One region of the Granulosicoccus sp. 3-233 genome, then DNA from elsewhere that is predicted to be linked to it. Evidence: predicted binding sites of a transcription regulator. Region 1 holds the regulator's gene; each other region holds the start of a gene.
The links. The regulator FNR, encoded in region 1, switches genes on or off when oxygen is low (the NO sensors DNR and NnrR bind a similar motif). The targets are predictions, from matches to a motif close to TTGATNTANATCAA.

Region 2: ACUNV4_RS21730 (RrF2 family transcriptional regulator) is a predicted target of FNR. The motif match lies at 1,454-1,467, and genes of this name have one in related genera.
Region 3: ccoN (cytochrome-c oxidase, cbb3-type subunit I) is a predicted target of FNR. The motif match lies at 2,588-2,601, and genes of this name have one in related genera.

What each region holds. Positions count from the first base shown of each region.
Region 1 covers NZ_JBQYLE010000002.1:634,261-638,479, reverse strand. The annotation lists gene yghU (glutathione-dependent disulfide-bond oxidoreductase) at 1-183, shown strand, start outside; gene hemN (oxygen-independent coproporphyrinogen III oxidase) at 321-1,814, opposite strand; gene fnr (fumarate/nitrate reduction transcriptional regulator Fnr) at 1,912-2,670, shown strand; gene ACUNV4_RS07645 (universal stress protein) at 2,783-3,628, shown strand; gene ACUNV4_RS07640 (DMT family transporter) at 3,660-4,219, opposite strand, start outside.
Region 2 covers NZ_JBQYLE010000009.1:165,474-169,692, reverse strand. The annotation lists gene ACUNV4_RS21740 (organic hydroperoxide resistance protein) at 1-107, shown strand, start outside; gene hmpA (NO-inducible flavohemoprotein) at 220-1,401, opposite strand; gene ACUNV4_RS21730 (RrF2 family transcriptional regulator) at 1,526-1,975, shown strand; gene ACUNV4_RS21725 (ribonuclease T2 family protein) at 2,117-3,319, shown strand; gene ggt (gamma-glutamyltransferase) at 3,512-4,219, shown strand, end outside.
Region 3 covers NZ_JBQYLE010000001.1:72,561-76,779, reverse strand. The annotation lists gene ccoP (cytochrome-c oxidase, cbb3-type subunit III) at 1-11, opposite strand, end outside; gene ACUNV4_RS00350 (cbb3-type cytochrome oxidase subunit 3) at 4-261, opposite strand; gene ccoO (cytochrome-c oxidase, cbb3-type subunit II) at 261-869, opposite strand; gene ccoN (cytochrome-c oxidase, cbb3-type subunit I) at 900-2,414, opposite strand; gene ccoS (cbb3-type cytochrome oxidase assembly protein CcoS) at 2,720-2,995, opposite strand; gene ACUNV4_RS00330 (heavy metal translocating P-type ATPase) at 2,974-4,219, opposite strand, start outside.

The DNA of each region.
Region 1 (4,219 bases):
CTGGATACTCCCTCCTATCGAAACGTTGTGCGCTGGGCCGAGCAGATCGCCGAACGTGAAGCCGTCAAACGAGGTCGAATGGTCAACTGCACCTGGGGAGACCCTGCCATGCAGCTGCATGAGCGTCACGATGCCAGTGATTTCGATACGATGACGCAGGACAAGATTGCAAAGCAGGCCTGATATCAGCACCGCTGCCCGGTTCCAGGCATCGTGACCGGGCAGCTGCCGAGCACTACGCAGGAGCGCCTGCCTGCCGGATCATCGTATTCACGCAGCCGACCTTCTCTCAAACTCTGTGCGGCTGTGCGACTGCCACTCTACAGGATGGTCGAAAAGCGCGACCTTGACTGATGCTGTTGCAGGTAGCGATCGAACTGGCTGCCAACCATGCGCAAAGCCTTGCGTCTGCCAAGGGCTGTGACCCGCACGCAGCGCTCTTCCAGCTGCACGTATCCCGATTCGACCAGCGGTTGCAAGGCCTGCAGTTCCTCTTCGAAATACTGGTCGAAATCGATCAGATAGCCGATCTCGAAGGTCGACTTGTCGATTTCACCCTGACACATGATGGCCATGATGACTGCGCGCCGCAGAATGTCATCACGTGACAGTTCCACGCCGCGTTGTGTGGGCAGGATATTCTGCGACACCCGGTCACCGTACTCATTGAGGCCCTTGAGATTCTGACTGTAGCAACTACCGATCCGGCTGATGGAGCTGGCACCGATAGCGACCAGATCGCAATCCGGTTGCGTGGAATACCCCTGAAAGTTGCGATGCAGACGACCGGTGCGACGTGCGTTGGCAAGACCGTCTTCCGGCAGGGCAAAATGATCCATGCCGATGTAGTCGTACCCGGCGGAATCCAGCAGATCGTTGGCCAGACAAAAGATATCCTGCTTGAGTTCGGGCGATGGCATGTCCTGCGGGTTGATCAGACGTTGCGCCTTGAAACGACTGGGCAGATGAGCGTAGTTGTACAGGGCAATGCGATCCGGACGCATGGCAATGACCTCTTCGACGGTTCGCGCAAAGCCTGCCAGGGTCTGCCTTGGCAAACCATGGATCAGATCGAAGTTCGTGGATTCGAAGCCCAGTTGACGACCCGTATCCAGTACCGATGCAACCAGGCTGGCCGGCTGCACGCGGTTGATGGCTGCCTGCACATCGACATCGAAATCCTGCACCCCCAGGCTCAGACGGTTGAACCCCGCTTCCCTGAGCACGTTCATCTTTTCTTCATCGACGGTTCTGGGGTCAATCTCCATCGAATACTCACCTGCCGAGGTCAGACTGAATCGTTCGGTAATGGCATTCATCAACCGCTGCAGATCCACACTCTTCAGATAGGTGGGTGTGCCGCCTCCGAAATGCAGCTGCAACAGGCGGCGATCCCCGCTGAGCAGTGAATCCACCATCGACAGTTCGCTGATCAGGTGCTCGATGTAACGTTCGGCCTTGGCGTAATCCTGAGTGATCTTCTTGTTGCAGGCGCAGTAGTAACACAAGGCACTGCAGAAGGGAATGTGCACATACAGGGACAATGGAACAGCTGGCTGCAGAGCTCGCGCCGCAAGATATCGCGCATGATCCTCGGGACCAAAGGCCTCCACGAAGCGGTCAGCAGTCGGATAGCTGGTATACCGCGGTGCACGCATGTCCAGACGTTCGACACAGTCGCAGGCAGTCTGCCCGACAGGCCCGGAGCCCGAATCATCTCCATGCCATTGCACCGGATAGGACACGGTGGAACGGCGCGAAGCGTCACGGGTGCAAAGCTCACGCCGACGATTGTGCGGCTTGACAGTTTTCATGGTGCTACTATTACGCAGGCACATGGAACTGTTGTTGACTATTGTCAACGATTTACAGGCGGTAAAACCCGCAGTTCGTCCAGCGTAGCAGCCAATCATGGAAAACCTAATGGCATCGACTTCCCACTCAGGAAAATTGCTCTCAGGCGGCTCACTCGCTGCGGCCTGTTCAACTTGCAGTTTGCGGGAACTGTGCGTGCCGGGCGGTATTCCGGTTGCCGAGCTGGAAAAACTCGACGCACTGGTGGCCATGCGCCGTCGTGTCAAGCGCGGCGACCCCCTGTTCATCGTCGGCGATGAATTTCGTGCTCTGTATGCTGTGCGCTCGGGCTTCTTCAAGACGCGCATTACCTCCAGCGATGGACGCGATCAGATAACCGGCTTTCAGATACCCGGAGAACTACTGGGCTTTGAAGGCGTTGCCACCGAACAGCATGGCGTTGATGCCATCGCACTGGAAGACAGCGAAGTGTGCATACTGCCCTATGGCGAGCTGGAACGCATTGCGCGAGATTTCCAGCCATTGCAGCATCAACTGCACAAGGTCATGAGCCGTGAAATCATGCGCGAACACAATGTCATGCTGTTGCTTGGCACCATGAAAGCCGAAGAACGTGTCGCCGCTTTCCTGTTGAACCTGTCGGAGCGATACCGCCACCTGGGTTATGCCGCCAACGAATTCATCCTGCGCATGACCCGCCAGGAGATCGGCAGTTACCTTGGATTGAAGCTGGAAACCGTGTCCCGTGCCTTTTCGAAGTTTCAGGAGCAAGGCGTCATCGAGGCCCAGGGCAAGAAAATCAGCTTGCTGGACATTCCTCAATTACGCAAACTGGTCAGTAGCCACAAGGGTTGAGCGCCGCACCGCATTGTTGATGCAAGTCAACGGCCCCTGTCCATACCAGCGCTAGACTCTCTGCATGGCCGTAGTCCGCAGACTACCAAAGGCAACACGAGGATAGCTGACCATGAACTTCAAGACTCTACTCGTCAATCTGAACAACGAGGCTGAAACCGAGCGACTGATGCCCACAGCCATCATGCTCGCGCGTCAGTTCGATGCGCATCTCATCGGACTTTACGCACTCCAGAACATGGAAGTGTATGCCAGTGTCTCCATGCAGTTGACCGGCGCTGCTCTGGAACAACTGCGAGAAAGTCAGGAGGCACAGGCAGCGCGTGTCAAGGCGGCCTTCGAGAAACAGACGGCAGCGGAAGACTTTGTCGCCGAATGGCGTCAGATAGAAACCTCGGTGGCCGCAACGGGTGAACAGGTAGCCGAACAGGCGCGCTGTGTCGACCTTGTCATCCTGTCACAGACAGATGCCGATCTTGACTCCCCCGCACTGGCATCGGCTCAGCGCAGAATCATCGAGCATTCGGGTCGGCCCGTGCTGGTCATTCCCCGGGTGGGAGAGATCCATTCCATCGGCAAACGTACGCTGATCGGCTGGAGCGGCACCGGTGAATCCGCTCGTGCCGCCCATGACGCCATACCCTTCATGCAACAGGGCGACGAAACCCGTATTTTCTGGATAACCGGTACCGGCGCAACCGCCGAGAGTGCCATGAAGGAGTCCGGTCACGATCTGGCATGCAACCTCGACCGGCATGGTATCAGGACCGTCGTATCGCACCGCCCCAAGAGTCAGATCGCGATTGGCGACGAGCTACTCAACGAGGCTGCCGATACCGGAGCCGACCTGATCGTCACCGGAGCATTCGGACATTCCCGGTTGTACGATTTCGTCATCGGTGCCACAACCTCTCACCTGTTGGCACACATGACCTCACCGGTCCTGTTCTCCCGTTGAACGAGCACTTGGCAAGACGCTGATCTGACTGTCAGGCGGTTGCGTCAAGTGCCGGTTTACCGGCCGGATCCTTCTTGCGGCGTGTGGTCATCCACACGCCGATGGCAGCGACGACCATTCCCAGCCAGGCCAGTGGCGTCATCTGTTCTCCCAGCACCAGCCAGGCAATGAAGGCGGAGACCGGCGGCACCAGAAAGAACAGTGCAGACACCCGAGTGGCTTCACCCCGGCGTATCATCATCAGCAGCAGACTGATGGCCAGCAGGGAGTTGCCCAGCACCAGATAGGCCAGTGCGAAGAGAAACGGCACGGTAACGCTGACATGCATGGGTTCGAACAACATTGCCAGTGGCAGCGTACCTGCCAGCCCTACCGCGTATTGCAGCAGATTCGATGTCAGCGGGTGGTGGCCGACACCGAATCGCTTTTCCCAGATCGTCGCCAGCGTGAAGGTGATCAGGGCAGCCACGGCAAACAGCAGCACTGTCAGACTGATCACGCCGATACCGGAATTGCCGGCGAGTACCATCGTTGTCCCGCTCAAACCGAGCAACAGCCCCACCCAACGCTTGATGGACACCGTTTCCTGAG
Region 2 (4,219 bases), on a different contig from region 1:
GAGTAGACAAGCAGGAAGCCGAGAAGCTGGTAGAGCGTGCGCATGAGGTCTGCCCGTATTCCAACGCCACGCGCAATAACATCGATGTGAAGCTCTCGGTCGCCTGAGGGTTCAGGAGATTTCCCCGGCGAACGAACAATGCTGGGTTCGCGGATCTTTTCGGCCTGCCTGCCTGAGTGACGGGCAGGCCGGTTCCGGCAATCGTCCGGAACGAACCCATTACAAGGCCTCGGAAGCCGGACCGAAGAATTCATAGTGCAGACGTTCATCGCGGACACCGATGGATCGCAGGCCGTTGATTGTTGCCTGCATGAAGCCTGTCGGGCCGCAGATGTAATAGTCCGATGACTGGATATGGGTGTTATCGGCAAGCCATTGCGCATCCAGTCTGCCGTGAACCACCGTGTTGTCATCGACAGCCTCTGTATCATCGATTTCTTCGTAGAATACGACTGATCGAGTGGCCAGTTGCGCAGGAAGCTCCTGCATGGCGTGATGTGAGCGGCTGCGGGCGGCGTGAACATAAGTGATCGGCAAGGCCCTGTTGGCATTGGCCTCAAGCATGGAAATCATGGGGGTCAGGCCGACACCACCGGAGAGCAAGACTACCTCTGAGGTGTTCTCTGGGTCCAGAAAGAAGTCACCGGCCGGAGCACCGACCGACAGGATCGTGCCGGTATCGGCAACATCATGGAGCCAGGTCGACGCTTTTCCCTGAGCTTCACGTTTGACGGTGATTCTGAAATCGCGGCCATTGGGCGCTGAAGAAATGGAGTAGGTGCGTCTGATACTGGCTGCATCATCGATACACAGCAACAGCGTCAGGTACTGTCCCGGCCTGTGCGCCGGTACTGGTGCACCGTCAACCGGACTCAGGGTAAAGGAGGTGATCTCGCTGGTTTCCGCGCGTTTTTCCGTGATGAGAAAGTCACGCCAGCCTGACCAACCACCCGGTAGATTCGCCTGTTCGTCATACACTGACTGTTCGCGTTCAATGAGAACACCAGCGAGAAACCAGTAGGCTTCACCCCAAGCGTTCAGTACCTCGCTGCTAGCAGCCTCACCCAGCACATCGCTGATGGCTGCCAGCAGGGAGTTGCCTACCGCTTCATAGTGAGCCGCTTCGATCTTCAGTGCCACGTGCTTCTGTGCGATTCGCTCGATGGCTGCAGTCAGTACCTGCGGTTCGCGTATGTTCCGGGCATAGGCAAGTATTGCGTGAGTCAATGCCTTGTGTTGGGGAGCACTGCCGCTCTGATGTGACAGATTGAAAAAGCTGCGTATTCCGGCATCCTGCAACAAGCGTTCGTACATCCGGGCAACAATGGCTTCGCCGTGGATTTCCAGGACCGGGACGGTGGCGCTGACGACGTTCATCGTGTTTTCAGACAAGGGTTGCATGGTAGAAATCTCTTAAAGATGCATATTAGATGAATGTATTTTGGTGAATTGATAGATGCATGTCAAATGACTCTTATGAGTTAGACTCATGCCCTTGAGTCAGCAATAGCGCCGGAGAGGATTCATGCGACTGACAGACACGTGTGACATTGCGTTTCGAGTGCTGTTGTTTGCAGCGGAGAAAGACGGAGCGTTGTTTCGTATCGACCAGGTCGTCGAGTTCTACGGCATCTCGCGCAGTACCACCATGAAAGTGGTCAACACCTTGACACGTGCCGGACTGCTGCTGGCGAAGCGAGGTCGGGCAGGCGGCCTGTATCTGGGCAAGCCGGCGGAGCAGATTTCACTGGGTGAAATCGTTCGCATGATGGAGCCGGATTTTGGCCTGGTGGAATGCCAGAGACCCGGAAATCTCTGTCCCATTACGCCGGTCTGTACCTTGCCGGGGCCCTTGCTGGAAGCTACCAACGCCTTTCTCGAGACTCTCGATCGGTATTCACTGGCTGATATTGCAATAGGACCACAGCGCATGTTTCCGCTGGAGTTCCGAGACCCGACACCGAAGAGGTCGTGAGCAGGTAATCCGGTTCCAGCCAGCCGATGAGGTGACCCCTTTCAGTTCTATCGAGGGGATCGGAGCAAGACTTTTGTTGCGTTGCCCCCATCTGATATCAGGGCATACCATCAAGGCTGACCCGATAGCGGAGAGTGCATCATGAAACCATCAATGATCCTGCCCCTGCTGCTGACCTCACTATACTTTTCCGCGCAAGCCTTTGTACCATTGAACGGCTATTTCATTGCGATTGATCGTTGCGAAGCCTATCAATCGAAGAACTCCATGAGCAACCCGGGAGATCGCTTCACGGAGCCCATGCGCGCCTACGAATTGCGTGGCATGAATCAGCCGGTCGGAGACTACTTTCAGATCATCGATCCGGATGCCCCGATTACTGCAGATCGTTGGGTGCATGTGAGCTGCGGTATGCATGTGGTGGATGCCGGGACGGAAACGATACTGACCGATGGAGATGGAGATGGAGATGGAGATGGAGATGGAGGTGGAGATGGAGGTGGAGATGGAGATGGAGATGGAGATGGAGATGGCGATGGCGATGGCGATGGCGATGGAGATGGAGATGGAGATGGAGATGGAGATGGAGATGGAGATGGAGATGGAGATGGAGATGGAGATGGAGATGGAGATAATGGCGATGGCGATGGCGATGACGTCAATGACGGCTCGGATGAATCAAGGGATAATCTCCTCGCATTGAGTTGGCAACCGGCCTTTTGCGAAAAAAGACCCAACAAGGCCGAATGCATTGAACTGAATAATGGCAATCTTCCCATCACGGAGCAGCAACTTTCCATTCATGGCCTCTGGGCTCAACCTCGTGGCAATGTCTACTGTGATGTAGCCGACTCCGTCAAGTCCATTGATCTGGATGGGCAGTGGCAATTGTTGCCGGATCCGATGCTGAGTGCCGAGACTCGTGAGCGGCTACGCATCGCCATGCCCGGTACGGCGAGTCATCTTGAACGCCATGAATGGATCAAGCACGGAACCTGTCATCGCGGTAGGGGAGGAGCAGAGGAGTACTTCGCCGATACATTGCAACTGACTCAGGTCATCAACGATTCCGTGGTTGCCAGCTATCTGGCCGAGCATGTCGGCACATCCGTGAATACGGCGGAGATTCGGCAGAAATTCGATGAAGCGTTTGGTCGCGGTGCTGGTGATAGAGTGCAATTCCACTGTACGGGCGATCAGTCACGTGTGCTTCTGCAAGAGATCACGATAAACCTGAGAGGACGCATTCAGCCTGATCGTACTGTGGCCGATCTGATCCTGGCCGGGGATCTGACGACGCCAGGTTGTCCTGCAGGTGTCATTGATGCCAGTGGTTTGCAGTAACGTTTCGATGAACAGCCAGGACAGACGGCTGAAACTGTCCTGGCTGTTATAAACTCCTACTGGCAAAAGGGTCGCGACAGCTCCTATACTGCAAGGCGTTCGTGCGTGATGCACATGGAAATTCGTTTCCCGACATTGACAAATACATTTGAAGGTGATGGCTTGATTCAACGATTAGGAATGGCTGCCTGTGTGGCAGCAACTTTGTTTTCTTCACAAGTGACTCTCGCCCAGGAAGCTGCCATTTACAGTGGTGCAGATCGCATCCACCCGGTATGGGCCAGGCAGGCGATGGTCTCGGTTCAGGAGCAGGTAGCGGCCCGAATAGGTCTGGATATACTGGCTGAGGGCGGCAATGCGGTTGATGCGAGCGTGGCAGTGGCGTTTGCATTGGCAGTCACCTTGCCCAGGGCGGGAAATCTGGGTGGAGGAGGCTTCATGATGGTTCATGATGCCGAGACGGGTGAGACAAAAGCCATCGACTATCGGGAAATGGCACCATCCAGTGCGACTCGCGACATGTATCTGGATGAAAATGGTGACGCTGTTTCCAATTTGTCACGCTTTCATGGGCTTGCTGTAGGCGTGCCAGGAACGGTCGCTGGTATGCAGGCTGCATTGGACGCCTATGGCAGCATGAGTCTTGCCGAGGTCATCCAGCCGGCCATCAGACTGGCAGAGGAAGGCATCAAGGTTACTGCGGATCTGGCTGACAGCCTCAAAGGGCTGGAAAAGAGGTTGAAGTCTTGGGATTCCTCGGCAGCCATTTTCTACAAGGAAGATGGCAGTTTCTATGAGCCGGGTGAAACTCTGAAACAACCGGACCTGGCTGCCACCCTCAAACGCATTGCCGAATCCGGCCCCGATGGATTCTACAAGGGCGACACTGCGGAGAAGATT
Region 3 (4,219 bases), on a different contig from region 1:
AAATCAGCCATGCGACGCCTCCTTATCTGATGCTGTATTGCCCGCTGACTGGCTGGCAGATGGTTTATCGGTATTCATGTTCTCGTTGGCAGCCTGCCACTGGGCAACCGTCTTTTCCTGCATGTCATCATCGGCGAACGGCAGATTGGCCGCTTCGTCGAATCGCTTCTTCTGACGCCCGCTGTAGGCCCAGAGCACAATCAGCAGAAAGACAACGAAACTGACGACAGTGACAATGACTCTCATGTCCGTGATACCCATTACTGCACTCCTCGTCCCGCAGTACCCAATATCTGCAGATAGGCGATCAGGGCATCCAGCTCGTTCTTGCCTTCCAGCTCTGCAGGCGCCGCATCGATCTGCTCCTGACTGTAGGGATGTCCCAGCATGCGCAACACTTCCATCTTCTTCGTGATACCCGAGGGCTTGAGTGCCGTCTTCTCCAGCCATGGGTAGGCAGGCATGACGGATTCAGGCACCAGATCACGTGGATTGTTCATGTGGACCCTGTGCCATTCGTCGGTATAGCGACCACCCACTCGATGCAAGTCCGGTCCGGTGCGCTTGCTACCCCACTGGAACGGTCGATCATAGACAAACTCGCCGGCGACGGAATAAGGTCCGTAGCGTTCGGTTTCCGCGCGAAACGGGCGAATCATCTGCGAGTGGCAGTTATAGCAACCTTCTCTGACATAGATATCCCTTCCCGTCAGTTGCATGGCATCGTAGGGTTCAAGTCCGGCAACCGCTTCGGTGGTGGACTTCTGGTAGAACAATGGAACGATCTCCACCAGGCCACCGACGGAGATGACCAGGACGATCAGGATCACCATCAGGCCGATGTTCTTCTCGACCAGTTCGTGTGTCACTTTCATGTTTCAGTCTCGTCTTTGCCGGGTTCAGGACTGGGCGACGGTGGCGGCCGCAGGGGCTGCACCGTGTCCATGTCCGGATTGAGTAACGGGAATTGCCGCAACCGCGTTCTTGCCCTGGCGAATGGTCATGATCATGTTGTAGAGCATCAACAACATGCCGCTCAGGTACAGCAGACCACCGAAGAAACGCATCATGAAGTACGGATGAGTTGCCTTGACCGCTTCGATGAAGGCATAGACCAGCGTTCCGTCAGGGTTGGTGGCACGCCACATCAGCCCCTGCATGACACCGGCGATCCACATGGCGGCGATATACAGAACGATACCCAGGGTTGCAATCCAGAAGTGGATCTCGATGAGCCTGACGCTGTACATGCGGGTTCGACCGAACAGACGCGGAATCAGGTAGTAGATGGAGCCCATGGTGATCATGCCAACCCAACCCAGCGCACCGGAATGCACGTGCCCGATGGTCCAGTCCGTATAGTGAGACAGCGCATTGACTGTCTTGATCGCCATCATCGGACCTTCGAAGGTCGACATGCCGTAGAACGACAGGGAAACGATCAGGAATTTCAGGATCGGATCGGTACGCAGTTTGTGCCAGGCACCCGAGAGCGTCATGATGCCGTTGATCATGCCACCCCAGCTGGGCGCCAGCAGAATCAGCGAAAACACCATGCCAACCGATTGTGTCCAGTCAGGCAGCGCGGTGTAATGCAAGTGATGCGGACCGGCCCACATATAGGTGAAGATCAATGCCCAGAAATGCACGATGGACAAGCGATAGGAGTAGATCGGACGTCCCGCCTGCTTCGGGATGAAGTAGTACATCATTCCCAGAAAGCCCGCTGTCAGGAAGAAGCCTACAGCGTTATGGCCGTACCACCACTGCACCATGGCATCCTGCACACCGGCATAAGCGGAGTAGGACTTGCCCATGGTGACAGGTACCGCGGCACTGTTGACGATGTGCAGAACCGCAACCGCAAGAATGTAGCCGCCATAGAACCAGTTGGCGACATAGATATGCGGGGTCTTGCGCTTGACGATGGTGCCAAAGAACACCAGGGCGAATGCGACCCAGACCAGCGCGATCAGGACATCGATGGGCCATTCGAGCTCCGCGTATTCCTTCGACTGGGTGATTCCCAGTGGCAAGGTGATTGCTGCCAGAACGATGACTGCCTGCCAACCCCAGAACGTGAACGGAACCAGCCAGCCCCCCCAGAGTCGTGCCTGGCAGGTGCGCTGTACCACATAGTAACCCGTGGCAAACAGGGCGCTGCCGCCAAAGGCGAAGATGACCGCATTGGTATGCAGTGGCCGCAAGCGTCCGAAACTGATCCATGGCACGCCGCCATTGAGCTCCGGCCAGGTCAATTGCGCGGCGATGATGACGCCAACCAGCATGCCGACAACACCCCAGACCACGGTCATGACCGCAAACTGGCGCACCACTTTATAGTTGTAGGTGTCCTTGCTTTCTACCTGCAAGTCCTCCCGCTCAGAGTCGACCAGTGCCGCCGCCTCGTTCATGGTAGTACTCATCTAATCGCAACCCTCAGCGTGAATTCGATCCCCTGTTCTCATCCTGACCCTGTGCTGGTTCGGGCAGATGCCTGTCAGCACGATTGCCGTGTCAGAGTGAAAATCGGGAGGCATGGCAAATGCCAACGACATGATGGTACGTGGCTGCCTGTCACGAGCACTTGATCTACATCAACGACAGTGTCCACTCGCGCTCGGCAGGTGCCGGATTTCCGTCACAACACCTGTGACCTGCGTCTGCCAAGCTGACTCTCGGCTGCGTCAGTGTGACACGACCTGCGTCGATCGATGACTCACAGCGCTGAGCCGTTGCCTGTATTCGGCGATTCTTCAGCCTGTGCAAGCGTGTCCCTGTCATCGCTGGCCGTCGCTGAATCTGCGTCCTTGGCATTTGCCACTGTGTCCTCGGTCGATGTTTCGGCATCCGGCCGATCATCGTCCAGCAGTATGCTCCAGGCCGGCCCCTGGTCATCATCGAACTGGCCGTCGTGATTCATCCAGAAAAACACGGCAACCGCCACGCCGACTGCTAGGATGGATAAAGGTATCAGCAGGAATAGCGATTCCACAGGCGGATTCTCGGTGAAGGATTGGTATCCGCAGACAGCGTTCTGCCACGAGTCCAGAGCCGCTGGGCATTGGCCACCACCAGCAGTGAGCTACCGGCCATGCCGATGGCAGCAGCCCAGGGCGGCACCAGCCCCAGCGCTGCCAAGGGGATGGCCGTCAGATTGTACAGTGCCGCCCACCACAGGTTCTGACGCACGATACGCAAGGTCTGCACGGATTTGTCCAACAATTCCTCGAGCCCCTCCAGGCCCGGCAACAGGGAGATTACATCGGCGGCCGTACGCGCCAACGCTGTCGCATCACCGGCGGCCAGCGAGACATCGGCGCTGGCCAGCACCGGCGCATCGTTGATGCCATCACCGACCATCAACACGGTTGCACCCGTCGCCTGCAAGTCGGCGACGGCCGCTTGCTTGTCTGCGGGCGTCATGCCTGCAGAATACCGTTCGATACCCAGTGTTCTTGCCGCCTGGCGTACCGCAGGCAATCGATCACCCGATAACAGATGCACCGTCAAGCCCTTCTGCTGCAACCGTGTCACCAGAGCCGGCGCTTCGATGCGCAGCGCGTCCGTGATCAGAAAGCGCGCCAAAATGCGGATCTCTGCCACGTTCTCAGTGGCTTTCTCCGTGTCGTTACCTGTGGCGTTACTTGTAGCGTTACCCGTGTCATTCGCCGTGGTTTTCTCCGTGGTTTTTTCCGCGCCGTTATCCCGAGCGCACTTCGAAGCACTCTCCGTAGCCTTCTCTGCAAGCTGTTCCGCAACGCTCACCAGCTCCGTAGCGCTGTCTTCAACAGGATGCTCACCGTCTTCGACGGGTCGCAGAACCAGGTACACCTCGCTGGCAGCCTGCGCCTCTGTACCATCCTGCCCCTGCCACTGCTGCATATCGTGCGGGGACAGGCCACACCATCTGGCCGACCCCAGGTACAGTCCCATGCGGGTTGCGTCATCAGTTTCCAGCACGGCCGCCACACCATGACCCGCGCTGTGCAACAGGCGAGTAGCCACCAGACCGCACCGCTGCAACTCGGTCAGGGCATCCAATTGTTCTTGTTGCTCCGGTTGCTCCAGCCATTTTCCCTGCGCTTCCAGCCGTGCCTGTCGCAAGGCATGAGCATGCGGATGCGTGGAGCCCTGCTCCAGAGCAGCAGCCAGTTGCAGCACCCGCAGTCGCGCCTCGCCATCAGCCACCTGAACGTCACTGACAACCGGCTTGCCC